Regions from separate parts of the Carboxydocella sp. ULO1 genome, predicted to be linked through region 2. Evidence: a T-box and tRNA genes for the amino acid it is inferred to sense, from the RefSeq annotation. Region 2 holds a T-box; the other holds one or more tRNA genes.
The links. The T-box of region 2 lies ahead of leuS (leucine--tRNA ligase). A T-box ahead of a tRNA ligase gene usually reads a tRNA of that ligase, here a tRNA-Leu.

Region 1: it encodes a tRNA-Leu, which carries the amino acid that the T-box ahead of leuS (leucine--tRNA ligase) is inferred to sense. The anticodon was not compared.

What each region holds. Positions count from the first base shown of each region.
Region 1 covers NZ_BDLQ01000021.1:111,137-126,727, forward strand. The annotation lists gene hslU (ATP-dependent protease ATPase subunit HslU) at 1-917, opposite strand, end outside; gene hslV (ATP-dependent protease subunit HslV) at 922-1,458, opposite strand; gene trmFO (FADH(2)-oxidizing methylenetetrahydrofolate--tRNA-(uracil(54)-C(5))-methyltransferase TrmFO) at 1,464-2,774, opposite strand; gene topA (type I DNA topoisomerase) at 2,786-4,843, opposite strand; gene dprA (DNA-processing protein DprA) at 4,854-5,816, opposite strand; gene ULO1_RS04685 (SpoVR family protein) at 5,900-7,249, opposite strand; gene yhbH (sporulation protein YhbH) at 7,264-8,409, opposite strand; gene ULO1_RS04695 (PrkA family serine protein kinase) at 8,424-10,319, opposite strand; tRNA gene ULO1_RS04700 (tRNA-Gly) at 10,427-10,501, shown strand; tRNA gene ULO1_RS04705 (tRNA-Cys) at 10,515-10,589, shown strand; tRNA gene ULO1_RS04710 (tRNA-Leu) at 10,596-10,683, shown strand; gene ULO1_RS04715 (MFS transporter) at 10,722-11,948, opposite strand; gene ULO1_RS04720 (ASCH domain-containing protein) at 12,066-12,413, opposite strand; gene ULO1_RS04725 (hypothetical protein) at 12,438-13,055, opposite strand; gene ULO1_RS04730 (NAD(P)/FAD-dependent oxidoreductase) at 13,085-14,308, opposite strand; gene cooS (anaerobic carbon-monoxide dehydrogenase catalytic subunit) at 14,321-15,591, opposite strand, start outside.
Region 2 covers NZ_BDLQ01000012.1:31,510-43,180, reverse strand. The annotation lists gene ULO1_RS03145 (DNA internalization-related competence protein ComEC/Rec2) at 1-2,000, opposite strand, end outside; gene ULO1_RS03140 (helix-hairpin-helix domain-containing protein) at 1,997-2,467, opposite strand; gene ULO1_RS03135 (nitroreductase family protein) at 2,543-3,160, opposite strand; gene ULO1_RS03130 (flavodoxin family protein) at 3,182-3,811, opposite strand; gene ULO1_RS03125 (pyridoxamine 5'-phosphate oxidase family protein) at 3,910-4,221, opposite strand; gene ULO1_RS03120 (Crp/Fnr family transcriptional regulator) at 4,418-5,107, opposite strand; gene ULO1_RS03115 (carbohydrate deacetylase) at 5,216-5,977, opposite strand; gene ULO1_RS03110 (MFS transporter) at 5,974-7,197, opposite strand; gene leuS (leucine--tRNA ligase) at 7,289-9,766, opposite strand; T-box leader at 9,815-10,040, opposite strand; gene rsfS (ribosome silencing factor) at 10,077-10,427, opposite strand; gene yqeK (bis(5'-nucleosyl)-tetraphosphatase (symmetrical) YqeK) at 10,428-10,997, opposite strand; gene ULO1_RS03090 (YbaK/EbsC family protein) at 11,125-11,607, shown strand.

The DNA.
Region 1 (15,591 bases), on a different contig from region 2:
GTTGAACCTTCCACAATCGGCAATATATCCCGCTGAACCCCACCCCGCGACACATCTGGCCCACCAGTCTGTTCCCTGGCTGCAATCTTGTCAATTTCGTCCAGAAAAATTATTCCTGTTTCTTCTGCTCGCTCAATCGCTGCTGCAATCACTTCATCCATATCAATGAGTTTCTGTGCCTCTTCCTGCATCAATATTCTTCTCGCTTCCGCTACAGTTACTTTCCGTTTTCGCTTCTTCCTGGGCAGGAAGCCGCTTAGCATATCCTGAATATTCAAACCCATATCCTCAATGCTTCCCGAAAAAACTTCCACCACCGGGCGGTTAGTTTCTTCGATTTCGATTTCAATCAACATATTATCCAGCTTGCCTGCTTTTAGTAACTGGCGCTGATGAACCCGCTGGAGTTCATCTTGTTCTGATACCTGTACCGGTTCCTGCTCTTCCTGATTGCTACCAAAAAATAATTCGAAAGGATTTTTGCGGTTCAAATTTTGCTGAGTTCGAGGGGCAATTATGTCCAGTAACCGCTCCTCAGCCAGTTCATAGGCGCGTTCTTCCACTTCCTGCATTTTTTCTTCTTTGACCATGCGAATGGACGTTTCCACCAGATCCCTTACCATTGCCTCTACATCCCGGCCAACATAACCGATTTCCGTAAATTTCGTAACCTCCACTTTAACAAAAGGAGCATTCACCAGTTTGGCAATCCGACGAGCTATTTCGGTTTTACCCACTCCGGTTGGACCGATCATAATAATATTTTTAGGAAGCACTTCTTCCTGAAGTTCTCTGGGCAGCCTTTTCCGCCTGATCCGATTGCGCAGTGCTATGGCCACAGCTTTTTTAGCCTTATGCTGACCCACTATATATTTATCCAGTTCCTGTACTATCTGTTTAGGAGTCAGTTCCTGCACGGTCTTACCCCCCTATCCGCTTCACAGTAATATGCTCATTGGTATATACACAGAGAGAGGCAGCGATTTTTAAAGCCTCTTCTGCCATGCTATCTGCAGGCAGTGCGGAATGATGATACAAACCCTTCAGGGCTGCCATTGCATAGGCGCCTCCTGACCCAATAGCTATATATGGCTGATCAGGCTCAATCACTTCACCGTTCCCGGAGATTATCAGTATTTGTTGCAAATCAGCCACAATCATCATGGCTTCCAGTTTCATCAGGATTTTGTCCCGCCGCCATTCTTTGGCCAGCTCGACAGCAGCTCTGGTTAAATTTCCCCTGAATTCCTCCAGTTTGCTCTCAAACTTTTCAAAAAGGGTAAAGGCATCAGCTACCGAACCGGCGAAACCGGCCAGCACTTTACCACCATAAAGTTCCCGCACTTTGCAGGCCTGGTGTTTCATAATCATGGCATTGCCGAAAGTTACCTGCCCGTCACCGGCCATAGCAGTAATCCCTTGCTTACGGACAGCGGCTATCGTCGTTCCCTTTAACAAACCAATCACCCCCATCGGTAGCGGAACTGCTCCAAATCCGCAAGGGCCCGTTTGGCCAGTTCCAGATTTCTTTCTTTCTTGTTCTTTATCCTGGTTGCAAGGGCCGGGAAAAGGCCATAGGTTACATTCATCGGTTGAAAATTATCCGGCCGGGCACTGGTAATATAATGAATCAATGCCCCATGGGCAGTGGTTCGGGGCCAGACCAGCGGTTCTTGTCCTATGGCCAAACGGGCCGCATTGGTACCGGCAATTAAGCCCGCTGCCGCTGATTCTACATAGCCCTCGACCCCGGTAATCTGCCCGGCAAAAAACAAAGTCGTCCTTTTCCTGGTTTGCAGAGTAGGTAATAAAATTCTGGGGGAATTTATGTAAGTATTCCTATGCATTACACCATAACGGACAAATTCCGCCTTTTCCAGCCCGGGAATCAAGCGGAAAACCCTCTCCTGTTCCCCCCATTTCAAGTGAGTCTGGAAACCCACCAGGTTATAGAGGGTCCCTTCGGCATTATCCTGACGCAACTGTACCACTGCATAAGGCTGTTTACCGGTACGGGGATCAATAAGTCCTACAGGCTTCATGGGCCCAAAGAGCAATGTCTTTTCCCCCCGGGCTGCCAGCACTTCTACCGGCATACAGCCTTCAAAAAAAATCTGTTTTTCAAAATCCTTTACCGGTGCTTTCTCTGCTTCTACCAGCTCACGCCAGAATCTCAGATATTGTTGTTCGTCCAGTGGGCAGTTCAAATATTCATCCCCCTGCCCCTTGCCATAACGGGAAGCAGCAAACACCTTGCTGAAATCCAGAGATTCCCTGGTTACGATGGGGGCTGCGGCATCAAAAAAATACAAATAATCTTCCCCGGTAAACTTCAGAATAGCCTCTGCCAGGGCAGCAGAAGTCAGCGGCCCCGAAGCCAGAATCACAATCCCTTCCTCCGGAATGGCGGTTACTTCTTCCTGAATAACAGTGATCCGGGGGTGTTTATGAATGGTTTCCGTTATGTAACGGGAAAAGCCCTCCCGATCGACCGCCAGGGCCCCACCAGCCGGCACCTGATATTTTTCCGCCGCCTGCATTATGAGAGAGTTCTGCCGGCGCATCTCTTCTTTAAGCAAACCCACAGCATTTTCCAGAGCATTGCCTCTCAGAGAGTTACTACAAACCAGCTCAGCAAAATAACCGGTATGATGGGCCGGTGTCATTTTAGACGGCCGCATTTCCTTTAAAACCACATTTACACCTAGATTCGCCGCCTGCCAGGCGGCTTCACAACCAGCTAATCCCGCTCCAATAACCTGTATCGTAGCCACTTTCTTTCCTCCTAAGATACCTGGGCCTTAGTTTTGCATTTAATACACTCTGCTATTTTCTTGCTTTTTCTCACCATTAGCGCAGAGCACTGGGGACATTTCTCCGGTACCGGTTCGTTCCAAACCGTAAAATCACATTCCGGATAATTAACACAGCCAAAAAAGGTTCTTCCTTTTTTGCTCCGCCTTTTCACCAGCATACCACCACACTGAGGACACAATACCCCCGTTTCCTCCAGCAAGGGTTTGGTAAAACGACACTCCGGAAAATTAGGACAGGCCAAAAATTTACCAAAACGCCCGGTTTTGATCACCAGATTAGCCTGACAATTAGGGCATTTTTCCTCAACCACCGGATCCGCTACCACAATTTTTTCAGCTTTTATTTCCGCCTGCTGCAATTCTTCTCGAAAAGGCTCATAAAAACTACGGACTACATCTACCCAGCGCTTTTCCCCTTCTTCAATTTTATCCAGATCCTCTTCCATTTTTGCAGTAAATTCCACATCAATAATATCCGGGAAAAACTGTTTTAATAACTCCACTACCATTTGTCCCAGTTCGGTAGGATAAAAATGTTTTTGTTCCCTGGTAACATAGCCCCGTTTCTGAATGGTTTCGATGGTCGGAGCATAGGTTGATGGACGTCCAATCCCCAGTTCCTCCAAAGTCTTAACCAGAGAAGCTTCTGTGTAACGGGGTGGTGGCTGGGTAAAATGCTGTTCCGGTTTCAGTTCTCTTAATTCCAGCCATTGCCCTTCAAATACAGGGGGAATCTGTTTTTCCTCTTCCTTCTCCTCATCCTGATAAATTTTCATAAATCCGGGGAAAATCACCACCGTACCGGTAATACGGAACAAATATGGTGATATGTCTACATCGATGCTGGTTGTTTCCAGCTGAGCTGGAGCCATCTGACTGGCCAGAAAACGATCCCAGATCAGCTTATATAGCCGGTACTGATCTCTGGTCAAAAACTGCTTGATATTTTCCGGCGGTCTGCTCATAGAAGTAGGCCGAATAGCTTCATGGGCATTCTGAATTTTACCTTTGCTGGCGAATTGTCGCGGCTTTTCCGGTAGGTAAGCATTGCCAAATTCGGTTTTGATATAATCCGCCGCTTCTCGCTGTGCCTCTTCTGCAATCCTGACCGAATCGGTTCGGATATATGTGACTAAACCGACAGCTCCCTCTTTTCCCAGTTCAATCCCTTCATACAGCTGCTGAGCCAGCTGCATAGTCTTGCGGGTGGAAAAATTCAGCCTTTTGCTGGCCTCCTGCTGCAGTGTACTGGTAGTAAAGGGAGCAGGCGGTTGACGCAACCTGGCTTTCTTCTTCACTGCTGTTACCTGAACCTGCTGGATACTGGCCAGGTCCGCCAGGATTTTTTCCATCTCTTCCCGATTTTTAATTTCCGCTTTCTGGTCACCGATTTGTACCAGCTTCCCTACCAGTTTATGAGTCTGCCCTGGTTCAGTAAAAATGGCTTCCAGGCTCCAGTACTCTTCCTGAACAAACTCGCGAATCTCTTCCTCGCGATCACAAATCAACCGCACCGCAACAGATTGCACCCGTCCGGCTGAAAGCCCTTTTTTGATCTTCTTCCAGAGAAATGGACTCAAGGAATAACCCACCAGACGGTCCAGTACGCGCCGGGCCTGCTGGGCATCAATGCGATGCCAGTCCAGCTGGCGTGGTTGTTTTACGGCCTTTTGAATGGCTGCTTTGGTAATTTCATTAAATTCAATTCTACACCTGGCTTCAGGAGGTAGTTCTAACAAGTTAGCCAGGTGCCAGGCAATGGCTTCCCCTTCCCGGTCCGGGTCAGTAGCCAGCAGAACTTGATCTACTTTTTTGCTCTCAGCTTTGAGGGATTTGATCAAATCCCCTTTACCCCTGATGGCGATATATTTAGGAGCAAAATCCTTTTCCACATCTATTCCCAGCTGACTTTTCGGCAAATCGCGTACATGTCCCATGGAAGCTGCTACTTTAAAACCTCTGCCCAAAAACTTGTTGATAGTTTTTGCTTTAGCTGGAGATTCAACGATCACCAGGGTTTTTGCCACAATCAACACCTCACGCCCAAAAATTGTTGCCAAAACGAATAACCTGTCCACGCAGTTCCATTCTGGTTAATTCCGCCATGACTATATCCAGATTCAGATTGAGTTCACGGGCCAAAGCTACCGCATCGGTAAAGCCCCGGTTAATTAAGGATAAAATTCTGGTCGGGAGTTCTGAATCTGCAGTATTTTCCTTTACCGGCGGTAAATCCAGATCCTCCAGGTCACAAAGCGGCATGGCTCCCTGTTTTATCAGGTTATTGGTTCCTTTAGAATATATACTGGTAATGGGTCCAGGGACCGCCCAGACTTCCCGTCCCAGTTCCAGGGCGTAATCTACAGTAATCAAGGTACCGCTGTTTTCTGCTGCCTCAACCACAATCAGCTTCTGACCTAAACCAGCAATAATGCGGTTGCGCATGGGAAAATGCCAGGGTTTAGGCTCTGTTCCCGGCCAGAATTCGGACAATAAACAGCCCCGGTTTATGATTTTCTCCGCCAGGGACCGGTTTGCAGCCGGATATATGCGTCCCAGCCCATTGCCCAGGACCGCAATGGTCAGACCAGAACGCAGAGCTCCCTGGTGAGCAAAGCTGTCTATGCCATAGGCTAGCCCTGAAACCACTACATAGCCACAGGCAGCCAGCTGATTACTAACCTGCACAGCCACCTGTCGCCCGTATTCGGTACCTTTTCTGCTGCCGATTACGGAAATCATGGGTTTCTTTAAAACTTGCTTGTCCCCCTGGCCAAAAAGAAGAAGGGGCGGCTGATGCAATTCCCGCAAAGCCGCAGGATATTCCTCATCTTCATCAGTTACCCACCAGATCCCCTGCAGTTGTAATTCTTCCATCAGGGTAGAAGGGTCACACTCCAACCGGAAGCTGATCTTTTGCCCCTGAGCATAATAGTAATTGATGGCTTTGGCTGGCCCCAGCTGGTAGACCAGGGCCAGCTTCAATTGACGCCTATCCATCTCTTTTTGACTCCTCATTACCATAGAATTCCTGCAACTTCACTGCTTCCACTATAAATAAGATAGTTTGAAAAGTCAAGCAATCACAATAATCGCTTGCTGCTTCTGAAACCATCGCTGGTAAAAAGAACGCGTTTATTGTCGATAACTGTCTCCAGATGTACCGGTCGACCCCAGAGGAAACTGACATAATGCAAGGTTTTTTCCAGATATTTTGTATCCAGCTCAATTCCTTCATACCTGTGTAAGAGATACAGCTCATGCCGTTTGTTATAATCCCCATCTACCGCTTCTATATAAGGAAATCCACAATTATTCAAGCTAAAGACCAGATTATCCCTGATTTGTTCCCATTTTTTCTCTGTTATCTGCCAGTTTTGCCCCACCTTTTGATAAAGATAAAGGTCCAGTTCCTCTACCAGCTCTTCATTTAAATAATTTCGCAAAAATGACTGATCATGATCCACTTCCCTGATCAGAAACAGCTCATCCCGGCCGTATTTTTTATCCAGATATTCCCAGATACGCCAGCCTACCAGGTAGGGATTGATATGATAGGGATTAGGCTGGCTGATGCCAGCATGGAGTTTAGCAAATTCAATAGCCTCATCTTCGGTTAGAGCCAATTCCCGCATAATCCGGACGTGCCAGAAAGTAGCCCAGCCTTCATTCATGATTTTAGTTTCCAACTGGGGCCAGAAATAGTACATTTCACTGCGAATCATAGCAATTATATCCCGTTGCCAGTCCGTTAAATCCAATGAGTTTTCCATAATGAATTTCAGCAAATCTTTTTCCGGCAGCTTCTTATTGTTTTCCTCCTCCTCTTCTTGGTCCTGTATTTCTCTGCTATCCAGTTGCCAGAGATCAGCATAGGACCCAGCAGGCTCTGGCTTTTTTTCTTTGACAGGCCTGCCGTCTTTCTCCTTAATCTGGTGTGGATTAATATGCTCCTGAATAGAGAGAACAGCATCAAGAAATTTCTCCACTTCCCGAAAACCATAATGAAATTCATAGTCGGCAATCCGCAGAGCATGCACAGCCATAATGTCCACCATTTGGCGATCTGTTCTGGCAAACCAGCGGTTATTTTTAAAAAAATCGCAATGGGCATAGACATGGGCTATTACCATTTTATTTTGCACTAAACTGTTTCCCTCTAACAAAAAAGCATAGCAGGGGTTAGAATTGATTACCAGTTCATAAATTCTGCTCAAGTTGTAATCGTAGGAAGTTTTCATCTTGTGAAATGCCTTGCCAAAACTCCAGTGGGAAAAGCGGGTAGGCATCCCATATGCTCCAAAAGTATAGATAATATCGGCAGGACAAATTTCAAAACGCATATCAAAAAAATCCAGACCAAAATCCAGGGCGATGGCTTCGATTTCGCTAATAGCTTTTTGCAGAGCTTTGATTTCCTGTTTATCTGCCACCGTTACCCCCCCTTTTATGCCATATCAGCCTGGGGTCCAAAAAAAGCTTTCAGGGCTGGATAGACACCAGTTTTATCTTTTATGGTTACAGCTACAAAACGAGGATGGTTAATCCGCTTAAAAACAGAATATAGAGTGCTATGCCGGTAATAGGGCCCGACAATTTCTCCATAGCCAACCATATTACATTGTTCTGCCAGCTGATGTAACAACTTGACACACAATTCATTGTCTGAAGCCAGATTATCGCCATCCGAAAAATGAAAGGCATAAATATTATAATCCTGGGGACTATAGCGTTTTTCAATAATATCCAGGGCCAGTTTATACACCGAGGAACAGCGCGTACCCCCTGATTCGCCTTTAGTAAAAAATTCGTCTTCTGTGACCTCTTTAGCCTCAGTGTGGTGGGCTAAAAACACTATATTTACCGCTTTATATTTTGTACGCAAAAACTTCACCATCCAGAAAAAGAAACTGCGAGCAATGTATTTTTCAAAGGGCCCCATTGACCCGGAAGTATCCATCATAGCCAGGACTACTGCATTGGCGTGATACTCAAATTTTTCCACCCAGGTTTTAAATCGCAAGTCATCTTTGCTGATTTTGCCAATTCCTTTAATTCCCTTTAATGCATTGCGTTTCAAATTCTCCAGAAGTGTTCTTTTCTTATCCAGGTTGCCCGTAATACCCACTTTGCGGACATCATTGAAGTGATATTTCACATTCTCCAGCTCTGGTGCCGTTTTTTGTTCCAGATTGGGTAGGCCCAGATCTTCGAAAATCAATGCTGCCAGCTCATCTACCGTTACTTCTGCTTCATAATAATCAAACCCAGGCTGATCGCCGGCGCCGGGGCCTTTACCCGGTCCTTTGCCGGCTTTCACATCTGACCCCAAAACATCACCGACTTTACTGTCTCCTTTACCCTGGCCCACATGCTTTTGCTTGTTAAAATTATAGCGGAAACGATATTCATCCAGGGAGCGAATGGGAACTTTAATTATCTTTTTACCATCAGACATAATGATGCTTTCTTCACTAACAATATCTGCCAGATTGTTTTTTATAGCTTCCTTTACCTTCTCCTGATGTCTTTGTTGATCAAGGAACCCTTTGCGATGCAGTGACCAATCGTCCCGGGAGATAATCGATGTCATATTACCCCCTCCCGTTACCGGTTAAGTAAGCTTCCTACATATTTTAGCAATTCATTGGCACAGACCGGGCAATACCCGTGTTCATCAATGAGGCGCTTGGATACCTGGTTAATACGCTTTAGCTGTTCCGCATCGGGAGTACGGGTAGAGGTTGTAATTTTAACTACATCTTTCAAGTCGGCAAAGAGTTTTTTCTCAATAGCCTCTTTAAGGCGTTCATGACTGTTGTAATCAAAAGTTTTTCCCCGCCGGGCATAACTGGAAAGGCGAATCAGGATTTCCTCCCGAAAACTTTTCTTGGCATTTTCCGAAACCCCGATCTGTTCTTCAATGGAACGCATCAATTTCTCATCTGGATCTAGTTCTTCTTCAGTAATGGGATCTTTTAATTTTACTCCATTGCAATAGGCCTCTACATTATCAAGATAGTTCTGGAACAGGGTTCTGGCACTCTCTTCATAGGAATAGACAAAAGCCTTTTGCACTTCTTTTTTAGCGATCTCATCAAATTCCCGCCGGGCAATGGCAATGAAATTGATCAACCGCTCTTTTTCCTCCTTGGTAATGGATGGATGCTGATCCAGTCCATCTTTAAGAGCCCGCAGTACATCAAGAGCATTGATACAGGTTGTATCCTTGGTCACCAGCGCACTGGAAATTCGGTTAATTACATAACGCGGATCAACCCCGCTCATCCCTTCATCAGGATTCTCATTCAGCAGTTCAGTTACATCTTTTTGCTTGAATCCCTCTACATCTTCTCCATCATAAAGCTTCATTTTCTTGACCAGGTCCATTCCCTGTTTCTTGGATTCTTTCAGGCGGCTGAGCACAGAGAAAATAGAAGCTACCCGTAAAGCATGGGGAGCAATGTGAATATGTTTCATATCACTGTTGCGAATTAATTTTTCGTAGATCTTGACCTCTTCTGAAACTTTCAGATTATAAGGTACCCTGATGACAATTATCCGGGACTGCAGAGCCTCATTTTTCTTATTGCTGATAAAAGCTTTATACTCAGCTTCGTTTGTGTGAGCTACTACAACTTCATCTGCCGAAATTAAAGCAAAGCGGCCGGCCTTGAAATTTCCTTCCTGTGATAGGCTCAACAGGTTCCAGAGGAATTTTTCGTCACATTTTAACATTTCCTGGAATTCCATGATCCCTCTGTTGGCAATGTTCAGCTCACCATCAAAGCGATAAGCCCGGGGATCAGACTCAGAACCATATTCAGTAATCGTAGAAAAGTCAATGGAGCCTGTTAGGTCAGCAATATCCTGGGATTTGGGGTCAGAAGGTGTGAAAGTACCTATGCCAATCCGGTTTTCCTCGGAAAAAATTACCCTTTCTACCGGCATCAATTCGATCTGTCCGTTGAATTCCGTTTGTAAACGTAAACGGCAAACAGGACAGAGGTTACCTTCGATATAAACCCCATATTCCCGCTCAAAGTCCGGGCGCAGTTCTTCCGGAATCAGGTGTAATGGCTCTTCATGCATGGGGCAACCTTTTATCCCGTATAACGCCCCTCTATCAGTGCGCGAATATTTTTCCAGGCCTTTTTTGAGCATGGTTACAATCGTTGATTTTCCCCCTGAGACAGGCCCCATTAAAAGCAAAATGCGCTTACGCACATCCAAGCGTCGCGCTGCTGAGTGAAAATATTCCTCTACCAGCTTCTCCAGGGTTTTTTCCAAACCAAAAATTTCTTCGGCAAAAAACTTGTATTTTTTTACCCCATTTTCCTCTTCAATGTCAGCATCTTTAATCATGTTATAGATTCTGGCATGGGAAAGCTGAGCAATATAAGGTCTTGCTTTGACTAGCTGCAAATAGTCTTTGAAGGTGCCTTCCCAGGCCAAAGCTTCCTGCTGCTGTCGATATAATTCCAGTTTTTGTAAAAAATCCATTGAGGTCGCCTCCTTTCCTCCCAAAACCCCCTGGGTGTTACATATATATGTAGAATTCTAAATCTACTTGACTTCTTTTTACTGATAGTTTATACTATCTTTCGCAGGCGGAAGTGGCTCAGTGGTAGAGCATCGCCTTGCCAAGGCGAGGGTCGCGGGTTCGAATCCCGTCTTCCGCTCCATTTTCTTAAATATGGCGGCGTGGCGAAGTGGTAACGCAGCGGTCTGCAAAACCGATATGCGTCGGTTCGATTCCGACCGCCGCCTCCAAATCCTGCCGAAGTGGCGGAACTGGCAGACGCACCAGACTCAAAATCTGGCGTGGTTACCCCACGTGCGAGTTCGAGTCTCGCCTTCGGCACCAATAAGTCAAAAACCCCTGCAAAAGCAGGGGTTTCTCTTTTATGCAGAGATATTTTGCTGACTTAAATCAGATTGTAAATTATTATATCTATTTAATGCGGTCGCCAAAAACAAGACTAAAATCAGGAAGATCCCGCTTAATTTTAGCGGCCAGTTATAGCCCAGTCCCTTCAATACTACCATGCCACCAAACGCAGCAATTGCCATGGCGCTATTGATAATTGGTTCGATCAAACCAAAAACTTTGCCCCTGAGCTCATTAGGTGTTATTTCCTGCATAAATGTTCGCATGCCCAGACCGCCAAAGGAATTGGATATTCCGACCAGAGCAGCTGCAATCACTACAGTTGCCCAGTTGATCTGCCAGCCCAGCAGTATAAATGCTATCCCGCCCAGCAGGACACTAATTTGTACCAGTAATGGTCTAGGAACTCTCTGACCATATTTCCCCAGTAAAAAAGAGGTTAAAATCATCAGTCCGCCAGTGAGGGCAAGAGCGTAACTGTAGTAAACTTCAGCCAGTCCCAGTTCCTTGCGAATTATCAAGGGCTGGACAAAATTATAAAAACCACCGGCCAGGAAAAAGCCAAACACCACTGCAAACATGATTAAGTGCGGTGGTGATTTTTTTATTTCCCGCAGGCCCTGATAGGTTTGCTGAAAAGGCATAAGCAAAGAAAAATGAGCCGTTTTCTGCGAACGATAGTTAATGAAAGCCAGAAAAAGTGCTGATAAAAGAAAACTCAAAGCATCAAATAAAAAGGCCCATCGGTAGCCGATAGCAGCAACCATGACACCACCAATTAAAGTCCCCAGCAACCAGACACTGTTTGCCGTAACACCATTAATGCTATTAGCAGCCAGCAGATTTTTTTCCTCAACCAGTTCAGGGATAATAGCATAATAGGCCGGGGTAAACAGGCACGATAAAATATTTAAGGCAAAAACTATCAATGTTAAGGCCCAGAGGGGAGGGGAAAAAAGCAACAAAAGAGTAAGGAAAAACCGGGATAAATCCGCAATGACCATCAATTTTTTCCGGTTGTGTTGATCAGCCATTGCCCCACCAAGCGGCCCAAAAAACAGAATGGCCAGGGTCTTGCTAAGGGTAATCCAGGCAAGGGCTTGTACGGAATTGGAATACCTGTCAATTACAAAAAGAGTTAAAGCGACATAGCTGATCCAGTCCCCCAGCGCTGATATCAGCTGACTTAACCATAAAAACCGAAAATTACGATTTTCAGATAAAAAAGCAGTAAAATTCATAAAATCTGCATCTCCCCGGTTATTACATTACGATTTACAAAACCATTATTTATTATATAATAGAAGGAATAAAATGTCAAAGAAAAAAATTCCTCCTTTTCACGGAGGAATTATCTCTTACTCGAGAATTTCGGAAAAATAGATGACTGTAACAGTTTCATCCTTTTCTACTGGACGTTTGTAAATCTCAGAAAGATACTTGATTACATCATCCAGAGAACGAATATCCGGACTTTCTCCTTTTAAATCATCTTCATTTAACTCTGAAAGTTTTTTGACAATTACTCTGTCCAGGACAGCAGTAAAAACTTTTTTGCGGGGTTCAAAGCGATTACCGGCAGTAATCCAAACGATATCACCTTCACTATATTTCTCTCTCTTATCTCCCAGTCTGATGGTACAATTCTTCTTGCGACATAACAGATGACCATGGTAATTGGAAGAATAGAAATTCAACGCCCGCACCACTATCGCCTCCCTCTGCCAATCTTAACCCTTGCGGGGATAACTCAATTTTTGCAGTTGCTCCTGTACCTGCCCTAACTCCTGTACTAATTCCTGTCTCTGGTTACCATTCATTTTTTCCCATTCATCTGCCAGTTTTTCATATATATCAGTAAGTTTTTGCAATAATTCTTTTGTTTGCTCAATTGCTTTTTCCTGTTCTACCGTTAAGGCTTGATTGGTCAGAAGGCTCTGGCTCCAGGGATCAAATATATCCTGTTTAATGTGGGTTAGTACCGCTCTGGTTTGCAACAACTGGGTTAAAAGCCCGGGAGTAACCAGCTCTTTTTTTATCTCCACGCTAATATTACGGTTTTCATCCAAACGTTGATATTCCTGTTCCTCAGTATAAATAAAAGCTTCCAGTGCTCCCGTAGCTTTTCCGAGAATCCAGGCGGGCTGGTCAGAACTGCGTAACCGGTTGATATTGCCAGTTACAATGCTCAAGAGGCGATAATCCCTCTCCCAGGCAGCCCGCAATCCCTCTCTGGCATCAGCTGCTAACCAGTTCTGATCATTTCCGGAAATAGTACCACCTTTAGCGCAACCACTTAGAAGCAGGAACAACATCATTCCGGCCAAAATCCTTGAGCGAATTTGCATAATCTCAGCTCCAAATTGTTTTTTGTTTTTTATTCGACAAAAACAGCTTTTTTCCTGCTGAACCAGTCCAGTGCTTGCGCTTTTTTCCAACTCCCTAGACCCCAGGAAAGAGGTCCGGCAATCCGGGCCGATGCTCCAAGCAAAATAAATCCGGCCAGGGTTCCTTCAAGGAAAACAAGCTTCTGGTATTCTTTCCCCCTATCTTTTATAACCTCCACCTCAGCCTCAGCTGGAGTCAAAGGTGAAAGTCCGCCGGTAATCAGCCGCAAACTGCCAAAATGAGCAGAATTGCCCGGTTGATAATCATCCCAGGCTGTTTTATACCCGGCCATATTTCTGGCAGCAATTAAACCCTGTCGGGCTGCTACCGGCCAAAGGGCCAGGTTACGCAGTTTCCCGGTAACTTTTTCTTTGGCCAGGGTCACATCCCCGGCAGCATAGATATTTTCGTACTCTGTTTCCTGAAATTGGTTAACCGGTATGCCTTTTTCCCGGCCAAGGAAATCGCTATTGGGGTTAACTCCCTTACCGATAACCGCAAGTCCTGCTGGCAATGTTCTGCCCCTGGCCGTCTGCAGAGCGGTTAGGCCCTGTTCTGGACTGCCAGTGAAGGCGACCGGGTTGTCCCCGAAAATTAGCTCTATCCCGTGTTCAATCAAATGAGCTGCCAGGATTTCACCTGCTCTTGTATCCAGGCCCTGGGAAAAAGGATAACTGGAGGAAATAATCATGCTTACCTGTTTGTCCAGTTCCCGCAAAGCCCAGGCAGTTTTAAGGCCTACCAATCCCCCGCCAATGATAGCGCATTTCTGGGTTTGCTGTAATCTAGCTTTGATGATTTGTAGATGTTCCAATGTACGTAATGGGGTAACACCTTTGAGTTCGACGCCAGGCAAGTCAATAGCCACAGGGTCAGCCCCACTGGCAATCAATAGCTTTTGATACTGGATTTCCTTTCCTTGTTTATCAACTATCAGTCGCCGGTTAACATCAATAGCCTGTACTTTATAATCGGTAATTTGTTCAATCCCCTGTTCCTTTATGGCCGCAGCCGTTTTAATATAGATTTGTTCAGACTGGATTTTCTGAGCCAGAAAGTAGGTTAATAGCGGTTTACTATAAAATCCGCCCTCTGTCTCAGCAGTCAAGATAGTGATTTTCCGCCAGGGAACAAGCCTCCTCAATTCCTGGGCAGCAGTAATCCCGGCAATGCTGTTGCCGATAATAACGATCTCTCGCTGTAAACAGGCCATTGTCACTGCCTCCTATAAGCCCAGTCCCTTGCGTTTGGCCTGAATATGTTCATAAATAACCGTTGCAGCTTTTACAGGGTCGGATTCTACGAAAAACTTGCCTCCGAGAACCTCTTCTGCGCCACTGGTTAGGAAAGCAGTGACTTCCTGCCCCCCTAATATCGGAGGCATTACTCCTAAGTGAACCAGACATCCCATGGCTACAGCCCAGGTACCGATAGCCAGGGCCTTTTCATGCTGATGTTCCGGCGCCGAAGCGGCAACAGGCAATTGCTGAACAGTCACGCCCAGGTATTCTGCCAGAGCTGTCAGCACATCACCAATCCGGGAATTATCTACACAGGAGCCCATGTGCCAGACTGGCGGCAAGGGTTTATCCAGACCGGCTACCTGACCCAGGAGAGACAGGATCTTCTTCAAGCCCGGCCCAGCCCACTTTTCCGTAGCTTCACTATTGAGCAAACCAGCTTTGGCCAGGGCATTAGCTGAACAGCCCGTTGTCACAACCAGTACATCTTTGCTGATTAATTCTTTGACTAAATTTACGTGCAGGTAATCATGGGTAATCTTGACATTATTGCAACCAACAGTTGCCACTACCCCCTGGATATCGCCATTGCTAATCTCCTGAACCAGGGGCTTTAAGGGTTCTTGAGCATCTATTTTGCTGAGGATTGAAATAATAGTTTCTACACTGAAACCAGCCATGAGGGTAGTCTTTTCTCGGGTGGCATTGATTTTGGCAGGATCTCGCTTGCTATAAGCTGCAATAGCCAATTCTACTGCTTTTCTGGCCATTTCATCAGCTTGCTGATAGGACCATTCCAGGTGGGTTGCGCCATCCATTTTGACGATGGGGTTGGTAGTAATGAGGACTGTATGGTAGCATCTGGCCAGGGAAGCCAGAGATGGCATAATACATTGCACATCCACAATCATGGCATCAGTGAGTCCGGTGGCTATTGCCAGTTCCTGGGCCAGAAAATTAGTTGCCAGGGGAATGCCATGTCGCATCAAAATTTCATTGGCTGTACAGCAAATACCGCTGACTTGAATACTTTTGGCCCCTGCTTTCTGTGCTTCCGGTGTCAGCTTTCTGGCCCATTCTACTATTTTCTCGGAAAGTAAAGGTATATGTCCATGTATAACAATATTTACGTTTTCTTCAGTCAGGACACCAAGGTTAGCTTCACTGAAGACAGGCTGAGGTGTACCAAATAGTATATCCTGCAAATCAGTACCCAGTTTTAAACCTGCATAACCATCCACCAGACCCAGCTTGA
Region 2 (11,671 bases):
GTTACTGCCAGCAGGTCCTGGGGCCGGTAGGCACTGGCCAGCTGGTCCAGCCCCTGACGATCGGCATCTCCGGTAAACAAGAGGGAGTAATTGTCCTTTTTCAATTCTATCACAAGGGAGCGCTGATTCCAATCCTCTCCTGCTGTTCTGGCCATTAATACCCTGAGGCGCATACCAGGGGCCAGCTGTCTGTCTTCCCCCTGCTGCCAGGTGAGTAGTCGGGTTCCCTCCCTCTGCCAGCTCTGCCCCAGGGCAGCCAGCGCCGGTTCCTGCCAGGCTCCCGGCCCCGCTGCCAGCCAGTCGATGCTCACCTTCCCCATAAGCTCCTCCAGACCCCCATAATGGTCAGCATGAGGGTGGGTAATGATGACTCCCCGCAGATGATCAATTCCCGCCTGGGCCAGATAGGCCCCTACTACCCGCTTGCCGGCTGGGCCGGCATCCAGCAAATAGGTTTCCCCGGTCCGGGTAGTGATTACCGCAGCAAACCCTTCCCCTACAGCCAGCCAGGTAACCTGCAAAGCCGGTTGGGACCAGCGCCAGTAAAGGCTAAAACAGCCTATTACCAGCCCTACCGCCAGTCCGTAGCGCCAGCGACCAGGCAATAGCCGCCAGGCCCAACCCCGCAGCCAGAGGCCACTGCTGCCCGCCCAGCCGCCCCGTAAAAACCAGGCCAGCACCAGCAAAAACAGGACGGTAGCAGCCGCCGACCAGCCCCGAAAAACCAACCGGGCCCCCGGCAACTGCTGGATCAGGTCAGCAGCAGCGAGCAACAGCAGGGCCGGCAACGCTGCTGCCGGATAAAGGGCCTGTCCCCAGAGGGGCCAGAACCAGCCCAGACTCCCGGCCAGAAACCCCAGCCAGAGAGTCAGTGTAGCCACCGGGGTTAGCAGCAGATTGGCCAGCAGGGACCAGGGATTAAAGTAGTGGAAGTGGTAAATCAGTGCTGGTAAAGTGAAGGTCTGTACCAGCAGGGGCAAAGACAGCCAGGCCCAGCGCCCCCTCAGCTGCCGCCCAGGCACCAGCAAGGCCCAGGTGGCAAGAAAGGTCAGCTGGTAACCAGCTTCCGTAATCAGCAAGGGCTGGGTAAAGGAAGTCAGAAACAGAGCCAGGGCTAATCCGGCTTCATCATCTTTGCCCTGGCCCAGCTCCCGGCCCAGCATGGCCAGAGCCAGCATAATCAGCGCCCTGAGTACAGGTGGCTCAAAACCGGAAAGAGCGCCATAAAAAAGGGCCAGGGTCAGAGCTGCCCCCAGCCGCCACCAGGGCGAGCCCCCCAGCCGGCGGCTCCAGAGCCAGACCGGCACCGCCAGCAGGGAGACATGGAAGCCGGAAACAGAAAGGAGATGGGCCAGCCCCGCCCGGTTCAGTCCATCTCTGGTCTCTGACTCCAGGTACTGCTCCTGACCCCAGACCATGGCTGCCAGCAAGGTGCCACTGCGGCCCGGCGCATTGTTTAGTGCCTGCTGGCTGATTTGTCCCCTCAGCCCTGCCAGAGCCAGGCGCCAACTGCTGCCTGGCCCCAGGTCACTCACCCTGTCCGCCTTGATTTGCCAGCTGATCTTCCGGTGCCAGAGATAGCGCCGGTAATCGAACTGGCCGGGATTGAGGGCCGGGGGCGGCTGTTCCGCCTTACCACTAACCCGGGCCCGGCGCCCTGCCCCGATCTCCGTCCCGGTATAGACCAGCACTTTGCCAGCATCAGTACGCAGGATGCCTTTCCAGCCATAAGCTGTCGGACTGGTTTCCAGCCATTCCCCTTCCACAGTCACCTTTTGCCCCTCCTGCCAGGGCAAGCGAGGAAAGGAATATTGCCAGAGAGCCAGCACCAGCCCCGCCAGCACTATCCCTGCCCCGATGGGCAGTAGAATCTTCCGGGGCCGCCAGCTAAAAAGGGCCAGCAGGGCCAACAGGCAAGCAAACCAGAACAGCCATCCCCCCTGTTCCCAGCTGAGCAGCACCAGAGCGTAGCTGAGGGCAGTTCCAACCAGGGGATTCATATCCTGACCCGGGGCCGGAGTTCCACCATCTTTTTCGGCCCGATGCCCGGCACAGCCAGTAACTGCTCTTTATCAGTAAAGAGACCATGCTGATTGCGATATTCCACTATTCGCCGGGCCAGGGCCGGACCGATACCAGGCAGATTCTCCAGTTCCTCAGCGGTAGCCTGATTAATGTTCACCACCTGCTGCGTTTGCTGGTTATTTTTAATTTTTGTTCTGGTCTGTACCTTTTTCGGCGCCTCCTTTTTTACCTCCGTCAGGGATTGCTCTTGCTTTTCTTCCTCCACCCGGGGCTGAGCTGCGGGCACCAGGCTGGCATCAACCGGCAGTTTAACCTGGTTCAAGAGCTTGTCCGCCTTTAGCACCATGGCTGCCGGCTCTTTTTCCACCAGCCGCCCGGTTTGCCAGCCCAGTAAAAAGCAGGCCAAACCGGCACAGAGACCAATGATGACTTTCCTGACCAATTTTCTCACCTCTCTCCCATTGTAAAAAAGAAAAGCCCCCGGGAACAAGGGGGCTTTTTTGGGAGATTTTGTCGTTTATTTGTACCAGAGGACGCGATCCGGTTTGCGGGGTGGTACCGGTGGTTGCTGATCCGGCCAGCCCAGAGTTACGGCAGCCACCAGTTCCTTATCCTTGATACCCAGCAAGGCGTTGATTTCCTCCTGCACGAACAGAGGCCCATTGAGCCAGCAGGAACCCAGCCCTTCGGCATGCGCCAGCAGCAACAGGTTCTGAATCAGGGCTGAAGCGCTCTGGATCGCGCCCATGCGATCATGTTCGGCAGCATGGCGCTCATTAAGATTCATGTCAGGCGAAATCTTTATCTGTTCCCTGGGTACATAGACCAGCACGATGGCCTGGGCATTGCCGCCAGTGCGAAAGAACTGCATAGTCAGATTGACCATTTTGGGGGGGAAGAGCTGTTCCAGCCGTTCCCGTAAATATTCTCCCCCTTCGCCAAACAGGCGAATCAGCTCCTGTTTTTTCTCGCCGGTTACCACTACCACCAGCCAGTCCTGTTTGTTCATCCCCGAGGGGGCCCAGAGGGCCCCGGCAATGATCCGCTCCAGCGTCTCCTGAGGAATAGGGTCGGGCTTGTAAAGCCGGATACTGCGCCGGCTGCGCATCAGTTCATAAATCTGTTCTTTCTCCATTGCTTACCTCCTGTGTTCTTATTACGCTTTTATTAAAACTTTTTCCCCTAGTTTGCGCCCAAGACTTCTGGCCTTTTCCAGTAAATCTTTGTCTTCCTTAGCTTGAAAGAACATTTCAGGTCGAATTCTGTTGCTTCCGTAGAAAAGGGGAACATTACTGTATAAACAGTCTTCCCCGTAGCCGCAGAAAAGACAGGGAGCATTACCAGATATTTGAATATCTCCAACCAAATCCATTTGATACCATTTAAAAAAGGAATTAATATATTCTTTGACTTTGGCAGCATCTCGAAAGCCTCCAGCTACGGTGACTCCATATTTTCCATGAGTTAACATTCTCCTATGCTTAAGTGGATACCATCGCTCAAGAAAAGTTTTGGTTAAAGCATTCAAACTGAAAAATGTAGGAAACCCCCCAATAACAATACCTTGCGCTTCTATAATTTTTTCCAGAAATTTATTCATTTCATCATCTTGCACACACCTATTTGTGGAAACACATTTAAAACATCCCAGACATGGCCTTATGTTATGATGAGAGATTTTTATGAATTCAGTTTTATGTCCTGTTGCCTGGAGAATTTCACGTATAACAAAGTCAAGATTACTGTTAGGTATGGGACTTCCACTAAAACCAAGGATAAGAGCCATTTATTTTCCCCCTTTCTACATTATATAAATTAAACAAACATTACTGAAACAACAGCACCGGATTAATTCCGGTGCGTCCTATAACTGCACATTCTATTTTATAATAACGGCTCCGCTCTTTCCGCTTTAAACAAAACTTGTTTTCCTTCTACCTGCGCTTTTCCGGTAATACGATAGCCCCTGGGAGTACCTTCCCGGCTGGCAATAACTACTTGCATTTTACCAGTTTCAAGGATATTCTGTTGCGTAGTTTGCATTTTATAGATATCAAAAACTAAAATATCGCTATCACGCACCTCCTTTACTTTGCCTACTACAATCAAGTGTGGTTCTCCTTTACTAGATACTGTGACAATAGGAATAATAGGAGCAATAGGGATTAATTCTTGAATTTCTTTAGTGATTACCACAACACCCGCCTCCTTATAGCTGATTGTTTGGCTACAAGTTTATTATAAGCCGAGCAAATTATGAAAGTTGTAAATTTTTTTACTACATTTTTCATTTTTTGCAGCTTATCACAAATATAAAATAATTATACGTAAAATCTTTTACAGCTTATAAAGCACTTTAAGGGGTGGATATCCACCCCTTTATTACTTCCTATCAACCCCAATATTTTTCAAGACAATGTCCAGGTTTCAGAATATAGTTTTTTCCATATCGGATAATGATGCCTGAATTGCGCAATTCTTTCAAAGCATAACTTACCATAACCCGTGAGGCCCCTATCATATCACCCAATTCTTGTTGGGTAATTTCCAATTCTATAACTATTCCATTAGATGTTTTCCGTCCATACACATCTGCTAACTTAAAAAATAGTCGCAATAATTTATCCTTAACTGATGTGCCAACTACTTCACTAAAGTGTTGTGTCATTTTATATAATTTTTGTCCAAGATAACTAATAATTTTTATTGCTAAACCAGGGTTTTGTAGAAGTAATTTCTCGAACTGATTGCGATTAAAGCAACATACCATGGCTTCATCCATTGCAATTGCACTAAAAAGATGCTTCTGTTCCTCCTTTTGAAACAATGCTTCCTCACCAATTATTTCTCCAGGCCCTATTACTTCAATGATTATTTCCCGCCCTTCCTCATTAATCTGTACAAGTTTAAGTTTCCCTGCTTTAACTAAATAAATAGTGTTAGCAAGCTCACCTTGATAGAACAGAAAATTATCTTTTGGAATTTTTTTTTTGGTTGTACTAATACAAACACTAGCAAACTCCGATCTATCCAAACCCTGAAAAACCGGTAATTCGTGCAAACATAAATAACTTCGTTTCACTGTTATCACCTTTCTTGTGAGGAACAGCTCATATTTTGACTCTAAAAGATTTAAATAAATTATAACTGAAAGTAACATCCTTCAAAGTAAAATTTTTGACATGCGCTTTTACCAATTCCTCATAATATCACGCCAGTGACCCGGAGTAATTCCCAGCTCAGCCATTATTTCCTGCCAGCCCGGCCAGCGCAAAATCTCCAGTTCCCGCCCCCGGTTTTCGGTATATGAGCTGATGGCCAGCAGTTGCCAGTCAGGTACCGCCGGATGGGTCATCACTTCTGTAAAACCAGCAGCCATCCCCTGTAAGATTTTTTCAAAATTCTCCCTGGTCACCCCGGCACCAAAAAAATGCTCCACAAAAAAGTCGGGAGTTGCTACTCCCTGCTGCCGGAAAAAGGCTTTAGCCTCCTCCTGGGGAGCCCGCAGGGGTAAATCAAAGAGCCGGGCCAGGTGCAGTGCTACCGGCCGTAACCAGGGCCAACCGTGGACATGATGATGGGAATCCAGGTGACTCAGTTCCAGGCCCCAGCTGCGGGCCGTTTGAATCTGGGCCAGCCATTCTGCTTCCGCCCATTCCTGGAAACGAGCGATCTCTTCGGCACTGGCCCGCTGCAGGCGTTCATACAAAACGGGATAGGGTTCAAACTGGCGGCCGTCAGTCAGGGCCTTGCCCACTGTCAAATTGAGATGCACACCCATTTCCAGGGCCGGACATTCCCGGCTGAGGTCCACCGCCTCCCGGGCCCAGGGCTGGTTGACCAGGATGGTAGTGCTGGTCAAAATCCCTTCCCGGTGGCAGCGCCGTACCCCTTCGTTGATGCCGGGAGATAATCCGAAATCATCGCCATTGACAATTAGCCACTTGCTCATTCCCCTTCCTCCTTCAATGGCCGGCCAAAAAAGAGATAAAACCAGCCGGTACCTACCAGATATAACAAACCGACACCCCAGAAGACGGCTTGGTAACCTCCCCAGTGCAGCAAATAACCGGTCAGCGGCCCTCCCACGGCCCAGCCCGCCTGGTAGAGAGTGCCGTTCAGGGAAGAAGCCAGCCCGCGTTTATCTGCGGCCACTGCCGTCAGGGTAATATTTTGCACCAGCGGATGGGCAGCATTCATCAAGGCCATACGCGCCAGGAAAAAGAGAGCTGCCCAGAGCAAATTAGGTGTATAACCTAATCCTACCGCAAAGGGCAGGGAAGCCAGCTGCAAAACAATAATAGTCCGTACAAAACCCCAGCGTTTAGCCCAGGCATTGCCCAGCAGGACAGCCCATGCAGTAGTAGCCTGGCCCAGGCCAGTAATCAGGCCGATGGCACTGTAACTGGCTCCATAGCTCTGGCGAAAATAGATATTCATATAGGGTATGAACAACCCGGCCCCAATACCGATCAAGGCTGCAAACCCGATAATCCCCAGCATTGCCTTCCGGTCTTCCCTGGACCAGGCCAAAGACTGATCCTGTCGGTACTGATCCTGGCCCGGCCCGGACCAATCCCCGCTCCTGCTTTGCAGCCAGCCCCCCAGTATCATTAAGAGCCCCGCCAGAGTAAGCACCAGCTGCAAAGCCGTTTTTTCCGTCAGTTGCCAGAACTGCAACAAGTCGGAGATGGCTCCGCCCAGGATACTTCCGCCCAAACCGCCCAGCAACTGCAGCGCAAAAACCAGGCTGAAAAAATCGGACCGTTCCCGGCCGCCAGTCAATTCCGAAATGGCCGGATATAAATTGACCTGAACCAGGGCATAAGTCAGACCACTAAGAACCGCCAGCCCCAGAATCGGCCAGCGGCTGCTGGTATAAGCCCGGGCGACCAGGAAGAGTCCGGTGCCAGCCAGGCCAAGGATAAGCAAAGTCCGCCGCCCCCGCCGGTCCCCCAGCCGGCCGGCCAGGGGCATCATCACGGCTGTAACCGCAGCTGACAGTCCAATCACCTGTCCGGCAAAGGCCGTAGTATATCCGTATTTTAATAATAGCAGATTATAGAGAACTTCAAACATCCCGCGGCCCATTTGTCCAAAAAACTGGGCCAGCAGCAAAAAACGCAGGGTCGCTGACGCTTGCTGCCAGTTAAGTCGCAATCCTTGCCACAACTCAAATCCCCTCCACCCTCTATACTTCTCCCTCGGCCGATTTTTTCCTGCAAAAAAGAGGAGACTGTCCCGCCAGACAGTCCCGCTCTGGTTATTTTATCACGATATTCACCAGTTTATTGGGTACCGGAATGACTTTGACCACCGTCTTGCCTTCCAGCCAGCTTTTAACTTTGGGCAGGGCCAGTACCGCCTCCTGCTGTTCCTGGACACTGAGGCCAGCGGGCACATTCACCCGATCCCGCACCTTGCCATTGATTTGCACCACCAGGGTAATTTCCTCAGCCACCAGGGCCTGCTCATCCACCCGGGGCCAGCTCTGGCGATGGACACTGTCAGTGTGGCCGAGAGCCTGCCACAATTCCTCAGTAATATGCGGGGCAAAGGGAGCCAGCATGATGACCAGCAACTCCAGCGCCTCCTTGACTACCGCCAGATTGGGCTCAGTTACCTTGTCCTTGTAGCTATAGAGGCCATTGACCAGTTCCATGATGGCACTGATGGCGGTGTTGAAATTGAAGCGCTGGGAGATATCATCGGTAACCTTTTTCAGGGTGGCATGCAGCTGCCGCCGCAACTCCTTGTCCTCAGCTCTCAGTTCCCCACCCTGGTAGGCGCTGACTCCGGCCAGATTCTGATGGTAATGGTGAACCAGGCGCCAGACCCGGTTCAGGAAACGGTAAGCCCCTTCTACCCCCTGGTCACTCCACTCCAGATCCCGTTCCGGGGGAGCAGCAAAAAGGATGAAGAGCCGGGCGGTATCAGCCCCGTATTTGGCCATAATCTCTTCCGGACTGACCACATTACCCCTGGACTTGGACATCTTGGCCCCATCCTTCAGCACCATGCCCTGAGTGAGCAAATTGGTAAAGGGCTCATCCACACTGACCAAACCCAGATCATACAAAACCTTGGTGAAGAAACGGCTATAGAGCAAATGCAAAATAGCATGTTCTACCCCGCCGATATACTGGTCCACCGGCATCCAGAAGTCTACCAGCTCTTTGGCGAAGGGCACATCTGTAGCCCGTGGGGTAGTGTAGCGCAGGAAATACCAGGATGAGCAGATAAAAGTATCCATGGTATCGGTTTCCCGCCGGGCGGCTCCGCCGCACTGCGGACAGGTGGTGTGGACAAATTCCTCGCATTCCGCCAGAGGTGACTGACCCCCGGGCTTGAAATCCACATTTTCCGGCAACAGCACCGGCAGCTGTTCTTCCGGTACCGGCACAATCCCGCAACTATCGCAGTAGACAATGGGAATAGGCGCACCCCAGTAACGCTGGCGGGAAATCAGCCAGTCCCGCAAGCGGTAATTAACCCGCTTGCGCCCCAGTCCTCTGGCCTCAATGGTTTCGGCGATTCTATCCCAGGCTTCTTCATTGGGCAGGCCATTGAATTCCCCGGAGTTGACCAGCTTGCCTTCCCCGGCATAGGCCGCGGTCATGCTGGCACCATCCAGTTCTTCCCCTTCCGGCTGGATTACCACAACCACCGGCAGCTTGTATTTGCGGGCAAATTCAAAGTCCCGCTGATCATGGGCTGGAACCCCCATTACCGCCCCGGTACCATAATCCAGTAAGACGTAATTGGCAATCAGGATGGGTACTTCCTTGCCTGTCAGGGGATTGACGGCATAGGCCCCGGTGAAAACCCCTTCCTTTTCCGCTTCCGTGGATGTGCGGGCGATTTCGCTCAGGGTTTTCATTCTTTCCCGGAAAGCCATAACCTCAGCTTCCTGGGGCTGGCCTTTTACCAGTTCCGGCACCAGGGGATGTTCGGGGGCCAGCACCATATAGGTTACCCCGAAAATGGTATCCGGTCGGGTAGTATAGACGGTAATGGTTTCCTCCCGCCCCTTGATGCCAAAGGTGATTTCCACCCCTTCACTGCGGCCGATCCAGTTTTCCTGCATAATCTTGACCTTTTCCGGCCAGCCGGTCAGTTTTTCCAGGTCATTCAGCAAACGTTCCGCATAATCGGTAATGCGCAAGAACCACTGTTCCAGGTCCTTTTTGGTAACCTGGGAATCACAGCGTTCACAGTGCCCATCCACCACCTGCTCATTGGCCAGCACGGTGGCACAGGAAGGACACCAGTTAACCGCCGATTTTTTCTTATAAGCCAGACCTTTTTTGAAGAATTGCAGGAACAGCCACTGGGTCCAGCGATAATAGCCGGGATGACAGGTAGCTACCTCCCGGTCCCAGTCATAACTGATCCCCATGCCCTTTAATTGCCGCCGCATATTGTCAATATTGGACCAGGTCCAGGTCGCCGGATGAATCCCATGCTTAATTGCCGCATTTTCTGCCGGCAAGCCAAAAGCATCCCAGCCCATGGGATGCAGTACCTGGTAACCCTGCATGGTTTTAAAGCGGGCCACCACATCCCCGATGGAATAATTGCGCACATGCCCCATATGCAAATTGCCGGAGGGATAAGGGAACATCTCCAGACAATAATACTTGGGCTTGTCCTGACTTTCTTCTACCCGGTAGAGCTTTTCCTCCGCCCAGCGGGCCTGCCACTTCGGTTCGATCTCAGCAAAATTATAGCGCTGCTCCATCCAGTCCACTCCTCCTTATTTTTGCCAAATAGAAAAGCCTTTCCTCCCCCTTGGGACGAAAGGCCTTGCTTCCGCGGTACCACCCAAATTGACCGGACTCAAAAAGCCCGATCCCCTTGCTGCCGGTAACGGCGGCGGCCGGGAAAGACTACTGCCAGCGGGTTCGCCTTTCCAGCTCCGGGGCCAGTTCCCCTATGGCGGTTACCGCTTTCCACCAGCCAGCGGCTCTCTGTCAACCGGCTAATAAGGTACTCTTCCCCTTCATCGCCATTAAATTACCATTTTGTCCGATATTATACTGAAAAGCGGCTTAACTGTCAAGGCGCTTAGCCTCGCCCCAGAGACGTTCCAGGTTATAATACTGGCGCTCTTCCTCCAGAAAGACATGCACCACCGCCTGACCATAATCCAGCAAAATCCAGCGGCCAGAACGCAGGCCTTCCCGCCGCAGGGGAATTACCCCCAGGCCTTCCTTGACCTTCTCTTCAATCCCATCGGCGATAGCCCGCACCTGGGTGGTGGAATTACCGCTCATGATGACAAAATAATCGGTCATAATTGAGAGTTCACCCAGTTCCAGAATAGTGATATTGCGGGCTTTCTTGTCTTCGGCACCGGCTTTAATCAAATCCAGTAACTTTCTGGTCTCTTGCTCAGACACTTATTTTACCTCCCTTGCCTTAAGTCTTAGTAACTGGGCATTGCGGGCCCTAACCGCCAGCGGATGGATGTATTGCTGGCGCTCCAGCAAATAGCGGAGAGTATGATCCAGCCCGGCCAGATAGGCCCCTTCCAGATCCCTGGCTGCCAGCAGTCTCAATTCCTCCACTCCAGGGTAATCCCGTCCCGGTTCGATCATATCGGCCACAAACAACAGCTTGTCCAGGGCTGTCGCCTCCGGATGGCCCAGGGTATGACGGGCAATGGCCTGCAAAACTTCCTTGTCCCTTACCCCCTGTTCAGCCGCCAGCTGCGCTCCCACCGGCCCATGTAAAAGCATGGGTACAGCCAGCCAGTCGGCATCCAGTTCCAGCCCCTGCTGCCGGGCCAGTTCCAGCAACCGCTCCGGAGGATAATCGCGGGCGACATCATGCCAGAGGGCCGCCTGTTCCGCCTTTTCCGGCTCCAGTCCATGAATAAGGGCCAAGCGGCGGGCCTGCTGGCGTACCCCTTCAATATGCTGCCAGCGTTCTCCTTTTACTTGTTGTTGAATAAAGGTAACTGCTTCCATCCCGGTTAACCCCTGTTGACAGTTTTCTCCGCCCATTATAGCATAAACAGGCAAAAATGGCGAGTGCCTTGCATTTTCTCCCATTTTTCTTTATACTGACTCTAAAAAAGGAGATGAGGGGGAGACGATGGTGGTACAAACCCTGCAAAATCCAGTTCATCAACGGATTCAGGAATTTCTGGATCAATTCCAGCTGGGAATAAAGGTAATCGAGTTTGAGGTCAGTACCGAAACCAGTGAGCTGGCTGCCAGGGCGCTAGGGGTGACACCGGCCCAAATCGCTAAAAGCCTGGTATTCCTGGCTGATGAGAAGCCCCTGCTGGTAGTTACCTGTGGAGATCTCAGGGTGGATACCAAAAAATTAAAGGCCTTAACCGGAGCCCGCAAAATCCGTTTTGCTAACCCCGAACAGGCCCTGCACTATACCGGCTATCCCGCTGGCGGAGTTTGTCCCTTTGCTCTCTCCCAGCCCCTGCCGGTATATCTGGATATCAGTATGCAGAGATTTCCGCTTGTCTATGCTGCTGCCGGTACTCCCAATTCAGCTGTGCCAGTAACCCTGGAGCAACTGCAGGTTATTACCGGTGGTCAAGTGGTGGATGTATGTTAAAATATTCTTTATCCAGTATTGACATTTTTAGTTTAATTGTAATAAATTATTTAGTAGATTAAAT